Regions from separate parts of the Clostridium sp. JNZ X4-2 genome, predicted to be linked through region 1. Evidence: riboswitches for the same ligand, from Rfam matches in the RefSeq annotation. Region 1 holds a riboswitch; each other region holds the start of a gene.

Evidence for each region. A riboswitch is a leader RNA that binds a small molecule or an ion and turns the genes downstream of it on or off. The one in region 1 is predicted to bind S-adenosylmethionine.
Region 2: another riboswitch for S-adenosylmethionine. It lies ahead of ACYUJ6_RS10700 (hypothetical protein); the one in region 1 lies ahead of ACYUJ6_RS11640 (methionine ABC transporter ATP-binding protein).
Region 3: another riboswitch for S-adenosylmethionine. It lies ahead of ACYUJ6_RS03745 (homocysteine S-methyltransferase family protein); the one in region 1 lies ahead of ACYUJ6_RS11640 (methionine ABC transporter ATP-binding protein).
Region 4: another riboswitch for S-adenosylmethionine. It lies ahead of ACYUJ6_RS10800 (DUF2325 domain-containing protein); the one in region 1 lies ahead of ACYUJ6_RS11640 (methionine ABC transporter ATP-binding protein).

Annotation. Positions count from the first base shown of each region.
Region 1 covers NZ_CM142685.1:2,426,204-2,429,699, forward strand. Annotated here, with positions in the region: gene ACYUJ6_RS11630 (MetQ/NlpA family ABC transporter substrate-binding protein) at 1-278, opposite strand, end outside; gene ACYUJ6_RS11635 (methionine ABC transporter permease) at 303-971, opposite strand; gene ACYUJ6_RS11640 (methionine ABC transporter ATP-binding protein) at 968-1,747, opposite strand; SAM riboswitch class I at 1,951-2,057, opposite strand; gene ACYUJ6_RS11645 (DUF4317 domain-containing protein) at 2,141-3,325, opposite strand.
Region 2 covers NZ_CM142685.1:2,232,030-2,235,525, forward strand. Annotated here, with positions in the region: gene ACYUJ6_RS10690 (nitrogenase component 1) at 1-451, opposite strand, end outside; gene ACYUJ6_RS10695 (ABC transporter ATP-binding protein) at 499-1,359, opposite strand; gene ACYUJ6_RS10700 (hypothetical protein) at 1,395-1,613, opposite strand; SAM riboswitch class I at 1,857-1,957, opposite strand; gene nifB (nitrogenase cofactor biosynthesis protein NifB) at 2,047-3,303, opposite strand; gene metK (methionine adenosyltransferase) at 3,424-3,496, opposite strand, start outside.
Region 3 covers NZ_CM142685.1:794,775-798,270, forward strand. Annotated here, with positions in the region: gene ACYUJ6_RS03735 (O-acetylhomoserine aminocarboxypropyltransferase/cysteine synthase family protein) at 1-663, opposite strand, end outside; gene ACYUJ6_RS03740 (hypothetical protein) at 676-804, opposite strand; SAM riboswitch class I at 782-897, opposite strand; SAM riboswitch class I at 1,040-1,142, shown strand; gene ACYUJ6_RS03745 (homocysteine S-methyltransferase family protein) at 1,539-3,496, shown strand, end outside.
Region 4 covers NZ_CM142685.1:2,254,982-2,258,477, forward strand. Annotated here, with positions in the region: gene ACYUJ6_RS10775 (S8 family serine peptidase) at 1-243, opposite strand, end outside; gene ACYUJ6_RS10780 (hypothetical protein) at 336-464, opposite strand; gene ACYUJ6_RS10785 (aspartyl-phosphate phosphatase Spo0E family protein) at 494-631, opposite strand; gene ACYUJ6_RS10790 (helix-turn-helix domain-containing protein) at 789-1,019, shown strand; gene ACYUJ6_RS10795 (small, acid-soluble spore protein, alpha/beta type) at 1,115-1,294, opposite strand; SAM riboswitch class I at 1,525-1,637, shown strand; gene ACYUJ6_RS10800 (DUF2325 domain-containing protein) at 1,745-2,029, shown strand; gene ACYUJ6_RS10805 (EamA family transporter) at 2,052-2,342, opposite strand; gene ACYUJ6_RS10810 (hypothetical protein) at 2,318-2,551, opposite strand; gene ACYUJ6_RS10815 (ABC transporter ATP-binding protein) at 2,596-3,496, opposite strand, start outside.

The sequences.
Region 1 (3,496 bases):
TAATTCGCATCTATCTGTTTTTCCTGCAAAGCTGGATTCAATTGATCCTCATCATCCAGTACTACAACATCCAAATTTATTCCTTCTTTTGCCAGAGCGGGTTTTATGTGGTTCAATATTTCCGCATGGGGCACTGCTGCAGCTCCTATCTTCACTGTAACACTCTTGCTCTTATGGCTTGAACTGCTTGTACTCTTTGAATCAGCACCGCTTCCACAGCCTGAAAACAATCCTACAACCAACACCAGTATCAATGATATTACACTTTTCTTTTTCATATTAATTCATCTCCCTTAAAATAATCAATCAAATTTATATCTTTTTTTATTTACATATCTGGAAATATGATCTCCTGAAAATTGTATAAATTGTACCAGAAAAATTAATAGTATAACTGTAGCCGCCATAATGTCTTTACGAAATCTCTCATAACCAAAACGTATTGCCAGGCTTCCCAATCCTCCTGCTCCTATAGCACCAGCCACGGCAGTAAATTCAATAATGGATATAATTGAAATCGTAATCCCCCTTATAAGTGAGGGCAGTGCTTCTGGTATTAAAACTTTTAATATAATCTGAAATGGTTTTGCTCCTACAGCCAAAGCTGCTTCAATTTTTCCCCATTCTACTTCTTCTATTGATGTTTCAATAATTCTAGCTAAAAAAGGTGCTATTCCTATGGATATTGGAACAATAGCCGCCTTCATACCCAGGGTAGTTTCTACTATCAATCTGGCTAATGGCAACAAGACCACAATTAATATTATAGAAGGAAGGGATCTTATTGCATTTACTATAGCAGCCAATACTTTATTTAATTTTTCATGCTCTAAAATATGTCCTTTTTTAGTAACAACCAGAATAATTCCAAGGGGCAGCCCGATGAGCAGTGCTATGCAGCCAGCTATAATTACCATTTCTATGGTTTCCGACAATCCTTTTAGAATCAGCATTTTAAAATCATCAGTCATATTACCTCACCTCCAGGATAATTGGAACTCACACTGAGACTTCTCATTATTTTAACAAACTTTTTAGCAGTATCACTTTTAGGATTTAAAAATACTGAATTTGTGCTTCCTGTTTCCACAATCTTACCTTCTTCAATTACTGCCATATTATTGCATATATATTTAATAACATCCAACTCATGGGTTATAAGCAGAATAGTTAAATTAAGTTTTTTATTTATATCCCTTAAAAGCTCCAATATGGAATAAGTAGTCTGAGGATCTAATGCAGAAGTAGCTTCATCACTTAATAACACATCTGGTTTATTGGCCAGTGCCCTGGCTATACCCACTCTCTGTTTCTGACCTCCGCTTAATTGGGCAGGATAAGAATCCACCTTGTCACTCAGCTCTACTAAACTCAATATTTCATGCACTCTGTTTTTTATCTTTTGTTCAGGATAACCGGATATCTTTAGAGGAAAAGCTACGTTCTTATATACAGTCATTGAATCAAACAAGTTAAAATCTTGAAATATTATTCCAATTTTTTTTCTAGCTTCTCTAAGTTGGTTTTTATCCATAGCAGTAATATCTTTGCCTCCAATGAGTACAGTACCTGTAGTTGGTTCCTCAAGCCTGTTCAAGCAGCGTATCATTGTAGATTTTCCAGCTCCGCTAAAGCCTATTATTCCAAAAATATCTCCTTTCTCCACTTCAAGGTTTATATCTTTTAGTACTTGAATTTTACCTTTAGGCGTACTAAAGGTTTTACTTAAATTTTGTACACTTATCATAATAATTTCCTTCCTCCTTTCCTTTTAATAATTGCCTATATGTCATCTCTCTTCAATCAAAATAAATTTTGCCAAAACAAAAAGAGACTAAATCTTATAAATCAGAATTTAGTCTCCAGTTTTTCTGGTGAACCTTTAAAATTTATATTTAATTAAATTATAAAAAACTCAGAGGAAACCCCTGAGTTTATATTCTCATGATTACCTCATCTCTCAGCTATAACAGGCTGCAGGAATTAGCACCAATGCATTAGTAAATACTGGTTGCTGGGCTTCATAGGGCCTTTCCCTCCACCTCTCTTAATAAGTTTATTCAATATTTAATATTATGACAATCAGTATATCAGCAATACTAAACATTGTCAATAAATTTTTTACTGAAAAATTGAAAATTTAGATATAATCTTCTATTTCCTCAGTCTCCAGATTAAGTCCATTTACAACCATATCTTCTTTCAGTTCTATTAATAGACATTTTCTGCCCTTTTTATCCACTACCTGCCTTACACTGCCCAAGTCCTGTGGTTTTATGGTTATGCTTGTATTTTCATTCTCAATCTTTATGGATTTGCTTTTAAAATCCGGAACTACATTTCTGGCTTTAAACTCATAATCTTCTCCGCATACTTCCTGAAAAGCATTTTTAATAGATTCTGTACTTTCTACACCACTTTCTCCCATAACTTTTGTAACTTCATTCATATCTAAGGTTGGTTCTTCTTCTGTGTCTTCTTCATCAAGCTTTTCATTTATTTTTTCATATATGTCCTGCATAACATCCGGTTTTATTTTGCCTCCTACTGCGCTGCCCAATATGGCATTAAAATTTTCTTTTTCTTCTACTGCTGTAGGTTTTATGGTACAATCCAGTACCTTCTCTACAAAAGTTCCATTAATTTGTTTGGCCTTTGAAGAATAATATATTATCTTATTTACATCTACATACTGAGATGTAAAACTTGGAAACATAAATCCATCCAGGGGGGAATTTAAATTTATGATCATATCCAATGCAGAGTTTGGCTTGAATTTCATTTCAGTATAGTCAAATTTTAATACCTTTTTAGGAATTTCCACTTTATTTACACTACATAATAAAAATTCTACAGCCTGCACATAATCTTCTATGTCACTGTCTCCTTCATCCTCACTTTTTTTATTACTGCTGTAATACTCCGCTTTTATAAAATTTATCACTACATCTGTATCGTAAGTATAATTCTCAGATATTTTATCCACTACTTTATCTCCAAATTCAGCTATACTCTCCTTGGAATTTAAAGCATTATACAATATATGCTGGGTATTTTCACTGTCATCCGGATTTTTTTCCATTTCCATTGCTCTAAAATTCAATTCAAATATTTTGGAATCCAGGGAACCTGTGAGCACCTTCTTAAAATTATTTAAATAAAGTTCTCTTTTCTCTATTTCCATCATTTCAAAATGCTCCAATTCCCTAGTTATTATTTCTCCATTATCTTTTTTTAAATATACGCTGTAGACCTCTTTAATAGGCAGCTTATAGCTTCCCAATTTAAATTCCTTCCTTATATTTGCCAAATCTTTTTTATTCATGTTTACATCTCCGCTCTATGTAATTATGTAATTCTATCTTATACATACTTATTTTAACAAAATATAATAATATTTGCTATAAATAAATTTCTATAGTACAAATATAAAATTTTTGATACAATACATATAAAGTATGTTTATGTACTTGCAAAAAAATAAATTATTATATAA
Region 2 (3,496 bases), 190 kb from region 1:
TAAAAATTGCTCTAGGATGATGCCTGTTCCAGGCATCTCTTATGGATTGTTCCAATTTGCCAAGAGCTCCAAATACCATATCCGTTTCCTTTATATTAGTGTTAATTATTTTAATATTTTCCACCGGCAGGTTTCTGATTGCCAATCCATTCCTGTATATGGAATTATAGGCTGCCTGACCTGTACCGCAGCCTATGGGCGAATGTTGAATCAAAACCGCATCTCTTATATTACCAGCCTGACATTCTACCATCTGCTCACTGCATCCTGAGCCCTGGGTAAATGGTCCTATGGTTTCACAAAGTCTTTTTCCACCATTTCCCCTGCAGCCTCCGCAGGTATATGAAGAATCCCTGGAGAGCTCGGAAGCTTTTCCTGTTTTCCAGCCAATAATAGTACCAAGGCGTTCTTCCCGTGTTTTTACCACAGAAGTATTTAAATCGAATTTCATAAATTACAACCTCCCATTATTTTATAAAAGTATTTACATATTTAAATTTATACCATAGCTTCTGCTTGAATTTTATCAGCATCTCCGTGGAGAAGCTCCCATATTCTATTCCTGTTGGAATTGAATTCCTGAGAAGTTCTGATTTGAGAATTAATCCTTGGCCTTGGAAGTTTTATATTTATGATTTCCTTAATTCTGCCGGGGTTAGTTGACATCACCACCACTCTATCGGCCAAAAATACCGCTTCTTCAATACTATGGGTAATAAACACAATAGTTTTGTTTGTCTTCTCCCATATATTCAATAATTCTTCCTGAAGAGACTCCCTGGTCTGGGCATCTACTGCTGCAAAAGGCTCATCCATAAGCAGCACCTCAGGATCATAGGCCAGTGCCCTGGCAATGGCAACTCTTTGTTTCATTCCTCCCGACAGTTCATGGGGATATCTGTTTTCAAATCCATTTAATCCTACCAGATCTATAAATTTTTTACTTATCTGATGTTTTAAATCTTTTGTCATGCCTTTTATTTCAAGGCCGAACTCAATATTTTTCTCTACAGTTCTCCATGGAAACAGTGCATAACCCTGCAGTATAATTCCTCTGTCCAGAGCAGGTGCCGTAATCAGCTTCCCATCTATATAAACCTTTCCTGATGTAGGTCTTGACAGCCCTGCCAGAATATCTAAAAAGGTAGATTTCCCGCAGCCGCTTGGACCTACCACTGTAATAAATTCTCCTTTTTTTACCTTTAAATTAAAATTATCAAGTGTTAAAAATTCTTCATCTTTCTGACGATTTTGTGATTTTATATTATAACATTTTCTTACATTATCAATTACAATTTTATATTGCCTATCCTTTATATTTACACTTTCCTGTTTAGATTTTTTCACTACTTTTTTCATTCAAAACTCCCCTCCCATGGGATTTTATATTCATATTATTCTTTGACTATATAATTGGGCTGTGATCCAGAATTGCCATATTTGTCAAATTGATGGGTTACTATATCACTGACCTTTACCTTTGCATTTTTAGGAAACGCACCGATCGTCTTACTTCCAGCTGTCCACTGCTGTATATCCCTGTCTTTTATGACTCCATCATCTGCATAATAGTAATGGCGCTTACAGGCGCTCCTATGGCATCTGATACCCATTTGTTGACTTTTGCACCTTCTTTTTCATCAGGTATGCTTTTGTTTATATACCATTCTTCTTTTTTTGTCTGAATATTGAGTTTTTATAAAATATCCGAAAATGAAATGCAAAAAACACCAGAAACTTATCTCTACAAAAATAAGTCTCTAGTGTTTCTAGTCAACTTTTTGTAATCTTACGAAAAAACCTATATAAAATAAAAAACTTTCCTGTAAAGATAGATACAAGAAAGTAATCTTTGTTTCTCATCTTTCAGATTATAATCTGCTGGAATTGGCACCGTTAAATAAATTCAGGTTGCCGGACATCATAGGGCCAGTCCCTCCGTCTCTCTTGATAAGAATTTTATTCAAATTATTTGATTATATTACTTACTATACCAAATAGCATATATATTGTCAAGAAATAAAATTAATCTTCCTATTCTTTTTTCTACTTCATCAATTCCATTGCCTTTTCTATTCCCTCCTCTATGGTGCTGTACATCTGAAATACTCTTATGCCTTTTTCATGAAGCTTGATTACAGGTTCAAAGCCAATGCGCAATACAAGTACTCCGTCGCAATCATCCACACATTTTATAATACCGGATATTCTGTCATCATGTCCAGTACACTCCTGTGGACCTCTACAATACACCTCCACATTTCTTTTCTCATAAAACTTGATATTTTCTTTTATCACATCATATATATACAGCTGGGACACATGTCCAAAGTGTTCATCTATATAATCTCCTGAACTGCTGGCCACGGCAAATCTATAGTCCCTGTTCTCCTTATGGTCTCTATGGATTTTCTCAGGCTTGTCAAGAGAAATTATATTTTTCCTGTAATCCCTGAACTGAGCTGATACATCTTTATTCAAACTTCCTATGGCATCCGCCCTGCACTGCCTGCAATGATACATCTGTTTTAAATGTGGTTCACATTTTTCCCTCATGTTCTTCAATTCAGATTCATTTACAGTATCCCTGTTTTCAAATACACTGCCCTTTACAGGTATTAGAGGCATTATATTGGTCATATAGGCACCGCATTCTTTAACTTTTTTCACTATTTCAGGGATATGAGTATCATTAATTCCCTTTATCATCACAATATTAACCTTTGTCACAATGCCTTTTCCAGCAATATATTTCAGCCCTGACAATTGATTATTCAGCAGTATCTTCCCTGCTTCCTCACCTACAAAAGTCTTTCCCTGATAATTGACAAACTTATAGATCCTGCCGCCTATTTCAGGATCAACAGCATTTATTGTTACAGTAACATGGGTAATTCCCAGCTTTATTATTTCATCGGCATATGCAGGAAGCATTAATCCATTGGTGGAAAGACAAAATGTAATATCCCTGCACTCTTTCTTTATTAATTCTATGGATTTTCTTGTCTCTTGGAAATTTGCAAGTGGATCTCCTGGTCCCGCTATACCCACTACCGTCAAATTTTTTACTCTGTTTTTTACTACCTTGAATTTGTCTCTGGCTTCCTCAGGGGTTAGAATTCCGCTTGTCACACCAGGTCTTGATTCATTTACACAATCATATTTTCTATTACAAAAATTGCAGCTCACATTGCATTTCGGAGCCACAGGTATGTGCATTCTGGCATATTTATGGGCGGCACAATTATAGCATGGATGCTCTAATGTCCTCTCCTCAATACTTTTTGCAAAATTAACAGGCATATTTTATTATCTCCTCTCTCTTATAACTTTAAATAAAAAGGCTAGATAAGCTTATTTTCAACTTATCTAGCCTCCAGTATTTCTGGTCAACTACATTTAAAAAGCACAGAATTTTTTATTTTAATAGTACAAAACATTGTCAAACAACTTTTCCTTTATTTCATCAACCTTATCAAGTTTCTCCCAGGGCAAA
Region 3 (3,496 bases), 1.6 Mb from region 1:
TCCACCTATTGTAGTTCCATGCCCGCCTATAAATTTAGTTGCAGAATGGACAACTACATCTGCTCCGTATTCTATAGGTCTTACAAGGTATGGCGTTCCAAAAGTATTATCTATAATAAGAGGTATTTTATTTTCATGAGCTATGTTTGCCACAGCTTCTATATCCAAAACATTTATCCTTGGATTTCCTATGGTTTCAGCATAAACTGCCTTTGTTTTACCTGTAATTGCTTTTCTGATATTTTCAGGATCATCAGGATCTACGAATGTTACATCAATTCCCAACTTCTTTAAAGTTACTGAAAATAATTCATATGTGCCACCATAAAGTGTGCTGGCGGAAACTATATTATCTCCTGCACTTGCTACGTTTAATATAGAATATAATATTGCTGCAAGCCCTGACGCAGTAGCAAGTCCGGCACTGCCTCCCTCAAGAGCTGCCACCCTCTGCTCAAACACATCTTCTGTAGGATTCATTATTCTTGCATAAACATTTCCTGGCTTTTTAAGCTGGAAAAAGTCAGCAGCTTCATCTGCATCTTTAAAAACAAAGGACGTTGTTTGATAAATTGGCACTGCCCTTGCTCCTGTAGTTGGATCAGGTACCTGACCTGCATGTACCTGTAATGTCTCAAAACTTAATTTTCTTTCTTCACTCATTTTTACTCCTCCTCATATTTCTTTTGATATATTAAATATTCTGGACGAAACTTCTATATAATTTGGCAAAATAAAAAGTCTTCTTGCAGGTGAGATACAAGAAGACTTTTCTTCATGCTCCTCATCTTTCAGGTTATACATATACACCTGCTGGAATTAGCACCGTTGAATGAAAATGATCATTCAGGTTGCCGGGCATCATAGGGCCAGTCCCTCAGCCGCTCTGGATAAGAAGTTCCGTATTCGATTGAGAAAATGATAACAGATAACAGAGTGACTTGTCAATAGAAAAATGAAAAAAATTTAAAATCATGAATAAAAAAATAAAATTACAGAAATATTGACAATTTCTATTTAAAGTATTAATATTAAAATATTCTTATCAAGAGAGATGGAGGGACAGGCCCTATGAAATCCGACAACCGGCAATTATGTATCGGTGTCAATTCCTGCAGAATAAAAGCTCTAATTGTTGAATAGAAAAATTTTTTTCTGGACATTAAAGCTTGTTGTCTGTAATATAGATGCTTTGTACTATTATTTTGGAAAATTTTAGCATTGAGGTGAATATGTTGCAGAGTGAATTCTGAAAGATAAGAAAAGATTAACTTTTTATGAAATTGAAAGTTGCTTTTCTTGTGAAAGGCAGCTTTTTTATATATTTTTATAAAAGTACAACTGATTAAGCAGTATCAGAATGTACTGAAAAAAATTTGTATATATATTAATTTATATATATTATATAAAGAGAGATAAATTAAATTCAAATCTAAAAATATATAATAGAGAGCTTAAATCAGCTAATGTTTATACAATTTTAACAGCTGCTGAAATATAGTGATAATGTAAATTGTATTTGAGAAAGGGTGAAATAAATGAGTTTTAAAAGTTTGTTAAATAAGTTTGATAAAAAATTTATTTTTTTTGATGGAGCTATGGGGACAATGCTTCAAAAATATGGACTTCAAGTGGGTCAGCTGCCAGAAGTGTTTAATGTGACAAATCCTGAAGCAATAAAAAAAATACATAGACAATATCTAGAAGCAGGGTCGCATATTATAACAGCCAATACTTTTGGAGCCAATGAACTTAAATACAATTTTTCCAGTTATACTATAAAAGATGTTATTACAGCTGGAGTAAAAATTGCAAAGGAGGAAGCTGGAGATAAATTGGTAGCTCTTGATATAGGACCTACTGGACAAATTATGGAACCTACAGGAAGCTTGAGCTTTCAGAGTGCATATAATTTGTTTAAAAAACAAGTCATTATAGGTGAAAAAGCCGGAGCGGATATAATTTTAATAGAAACTATGTCTGATTTATATGAGGCAAAAGCAGCTGTTCTTGCAGCAAAGGAAAACAGCTCCCTGCCGATATTTTGTACAATGACCTTTCAAAAGGATGGCAGAACACTTATGGGAACAGATCCTAAAACCATGGTGTTTACGCTTGAAGCTTTAGGAGTGGATGCTCTTGGAGTAAACTGTTCACTGGGTCCAGCAGAACTTCAAGGTATTGTAGATGAAATATTAAAATATGCATCTATACCTGTCATGGTACAGCCTAATGCAGGTTTGCCCAGATATGACGGAAAAAATACAATTTATGATATAACCCCTGAAGAGTTTTCAAAAAATATACTGATTATGGCTAAAAAAGGGGTCAGGATTTTGGGGGGATGCTGTGGTACAAATCCGGAATTTATAAAGACAATTATAGGCCAGCTGAAGGATGTACTTCCTAGGGAAGTGGAGAAAAAAAATTATACTGCAGTTTGTTCATCTACTGATACTGTTTTTCTGGGAAATGAAATAAGAATTATTGGAGAGAGGATAAATCCTACAGGTCAGGAGGCCTATAAAAAAGAATTAAGAGAGGGTAAGGTCAATTATATAAAGAAAGAAGCCATAGCTCAAAAGAGCGAAGGAGCTCATATATTGGGGCTAAATGTAGGGCTTCCTGAAATTGATGAAATTAAGATGATGGAAAAGGCAGTAAAGGCAGTACAACAGGCGGTACAATTGCCTGTTGATATAGATAGTCCTAATTCAAGGGTTTTAGAAGCTGGAGCCAGGATATATAATGGAAAGCCTATAATAAATTCGGTTAATGGAAGAAAAAAATCAATGGAAGAGGTATTTCCCATAGTGAAAAAATATGGGGGATGTGTGGTAGCACTTACTATAGATGAAGAAGGAATACCGGATAGTGCAGAAGGCAGGGTTAAAATTGCGGAAAAGATAATTAAAACTGCGGCCTGCTATGGAATTAGTAAAAAAGATATAATAGTTGACTGTCTTACACTCACTGCATCTGCACAACAAAAAGAAGTTATGGAAACCATAAAAGCTGTAAAACTTGTGAAAGAAAAATTTGGAGTAAAAACTATTCTGGGAGTAAGCAATATATCCTATGGACTTCCCAGAAGGTGTATATTAAATAGAACTTTTCTTGCACTGGCACTTAATGCAGGTCTTGATCTGCCTATAATAAATACACAGGATCAAGGCGTGAAGGATATTATATCAGCTTTTGAGGTTTTAACAAATATAGACTGGGATGGGAAAAATTACATAACAAAATATAGAGATAAATCCAGGAGTGAAAGGGCGAAATGGGGAGATAATATTCTACCTGAAGTGGGAAAAAAAGATAAAAATAATGAAAAAAAATTAAATACTGCAATTATTGAGGGAATGGAAGACCAGGCTGTGGAAATAACATCCCTGCTATTAAAAAGTGAAAAGGAAGAGGACATAGTTAATTTTTATATAATCCCTGCCTTGGATGAAGTAGGCAGGCAGTATGAAGAGGGAGATATATTTCTGCC
Region 4 (3,496 bases), 170 kb from region 1:
AATATCAGCTTCTGATAGATCCTTTGAACGTAAATCCATTACTTTACTGTTTTTAAAACTTGAGGTTAACTGTGGCAGTTTATCTAATTTTCTAACCTTCCAATCTGCTGGCGTCACTTTTACAGCAATTCCAGCAGTTCCTTTATTTAATGCCGTGTTGGGCTTTCTCAATACATTTAAAGATACCATACCCACAATAAACAATATAAATACTATAATTAAAATTTTATATTTTTTCTTCATGTAAAATATCTCCTTATTTTTTTAATTTTCATTATAATTAAATTGTAGTATTTATTTTTAAAGAAACACTTATCAAACCCATTAAGATTTGATTAAGATATTATATTTGAAATATAGCCCCATCTTTTTGAGATGAGGCCTTTCACTATTTTAACATTATTTTTGACAAGTCCGCTGCCTGCTGCTGAATCCAGTACATTCACTATCTGCCTATACCTCAAAAAAGGCAGATCTCCGCTTTTTTATATAATTAACTGCTTGTACTTTTCAGGACTTGATTTATATATTTATCTAATTTTTGGCTTACCTTTAATATTTCCCTGTAATCTGCCTTTTCCTCAATTAATTTATGCAATCTCTCTCTTAAATCGTTTACCTTATCATCCATCACGTAAATTTCAAACCGCCTTTCTTAATAAATAACAAATTAAAGCTTATAATTCAAAACACTTTTAAATTATATCACAAAAATTCTCTGCTGTAGACTATAGTATGATGACAATTTGCAACATTTTTTTTAAAATTAAATTTGAGAGGTGGTTTACGTGACATTAGAAAGTGCACTTGCTATAACTTTAAAAAACCGCAGAATAAAATGTGGATTATCACAGGAAGATCTTGCTCACAAATGTAATATTGATAGAACTTATATAAGCATGATCGAGCGCCAGAAGCGAAATCCTACTTTAAATATCATTTTTAGAATCTGCAAAAGTTTAGATATAAAAGCCAGTGATTTTATTTTAAACATTGAAAAAACAATGGAAGGTAACTGAAAAATCAAAATTATTTTCCAGCTGACTTGATTCACATTTATAAATAAATTGAATGAAGTTAAAAAGCCCTATCCTCTTGGGACGGGCTTTTAATATTATTTTAATTTTTTTTCATATTTTTCAACCATTTTTTTAACCATCTGTCCGCCTATGGAAAAATTATTTACTGCATTAGGATCTCTGTTCTTTTCAGCCAGTTCCCTGGCTGCTTCTATTTTTAATTTTTCCATACCAATTCTAGCTTCCGGAACCAGTATTTTATTTCTTCTAGACATAAATATCATCTCCTCTATATTAGTTTATACATTTCAAAGAAGCATATAATAGAAATTCATAGTATTATTATGAGAATTTGTAAAATTCCTAATTCATCCCTTTAGTCCACTTTTCCCTCACCATCATTTTAAACATCATGAAATCTGTATTGGTAAAAATAATTTTCAATATTTATTTGCACTGTGAATCACATTGTAGTACAATAAAATTTATATAATTTAATAATGTTCTCTTATCAAGAGCGGTGGAGGGACTGGCCCTTTGAAACCCGACAACCGGACATATTATATGTACCGGTGTTAATTCCTGCAAAGTGAATTGGATCACTTTGAAAGATAAGAAAAATGCTAATTTTAAAAAATTGTTATCAAAAGCTATTTTTCTTATTAAAGGAAAATAGCTTTTTTAATTATATTATAAAAATAAAATGCAAATTGGAGGTATAACTAATGGGGATTTTAGTAGTGGGCGGAGACAGAATTGCAAGCATAAAAAACAAGTTAAGAGAAAATGGATTTAATAAAATAATACATGTAACTGGGAGAAAAAAGGGTGACAGAAAAATAATTATTCCATCAAATATGGATTTAGTAATGGTTCTTACAGATTACATAGGACACAACATGGCTGAAATAGTAAAAGAGCGCTCAAAACGAAATAATGTTACAGTAATGTTTTGCAAGCATTCTTGGTCAAATATATATAAAAATATAAATATTTACATGAAGAAATAGATATTCTGAGTATAATTCCATATTAATTTTCATTACCATTAACAATCCATATACCAATACAGGCTAAAACCAATGCTCCCGGAGTCTTCACCTTCAATATGGAATCTCCAAGTAAAATGGCCGATAATATGACTCCAAACACAGGTATCATAAAACTGTATACAGCTATTCTGCAGACCTTGTTGTATTTATACAAAGCCGACCATATTACCAGTGATACCGAAGACAAAAGTGCCATATAAAGCAGCAGGATTCCACACCTAGGTGATACAAAGATTAAACTTCCACCTAAAGATTTCCCGTCAATTGACAGGGCAAAATCTCAGAGGCCAGCTCGATAGCTGTCTCTATTCCTCCATATTCTGCATTATGCACACCTCCGGAGATAAACACAGTTTTTCCCTCTTTTTCCCCGCAAATAATTGTAACCGGAAGGTCTATTTCTGTTCCTTTCACATTTACATATTCTGATATCTTTTCTCCTGTTTTAGCAGACATGTTTCCTGCTCTTACTGTTTGCATAAAACAAAACTCCTTTCTTCCCTAATATGTACGCAGCCTATACATTATTTATCAAATAAGTGACAAGCCACTAAATGACTTTTTCCTATTACTTTTAATTCAGGCTTTTCTTTCAAACATACATCACCGCATCTTTCACACCTGGAGCTGAAACTGCATCCTGGAGGTAGACAAGAAGGACTTGGCGGCTCACCTTTAATTATTTCTATTCTGCTGTTATCAGCTTTTTTAACAGACAGCACGGATGACAGCAGGGCTTTTGTATAAGGATGGCATGCACTTGAAGTGAGTTTGCAGCTGTCAATAATTTCAACAATTTTTCCAAGATACATAACCACAACCCTATGACTTATATTTTTTACCACTGCCAGATCATGACAGATAAAAATGTAGGACAATTTTTCTTTCCTCTGCAGATCCGCAAGGAGAGAAAGAACCTGCTTTTGTACGGAAACATCCAGGGCTGAAGTGACTTCATCACATACTATAATTTCAGGTTTTAAGGATACCGCCCTTGCTATTGCCACTCTCTGCCGCTGTCCTCCGCTAAGCTGATGGGGATATCTATCTGCAAAATTTTCACTCATGCCAACTGTTTCAAGAAGCTTTGCCGCTTTTTTACGGGCACTGTGCTTATCTATGAGTTTAAAATTCAAAAGAGGCTCAACTATGGTTTCCCAGACCTTCATCCGGGGATTGAAGGTCTCAGAGATGTTTTGAAATATCATCTGAATTTTCCTCCTGTTCTGCCTCAATTTTTCTCCTCTTAAATTTGTAATATCCTGCTTTTTAAAAATAATCTTTCCAGAAGTAGGTTCTTCAAGATGAACCATCATATCGGCCAGAGTACTTTTACCGCAGCCGCTTTCTCCAACCAGTCCCAGGCACTCTCCCCTATACAATTTCAAACTAACATCATTCACTGCAGTCAGCTTTCTTTTATCC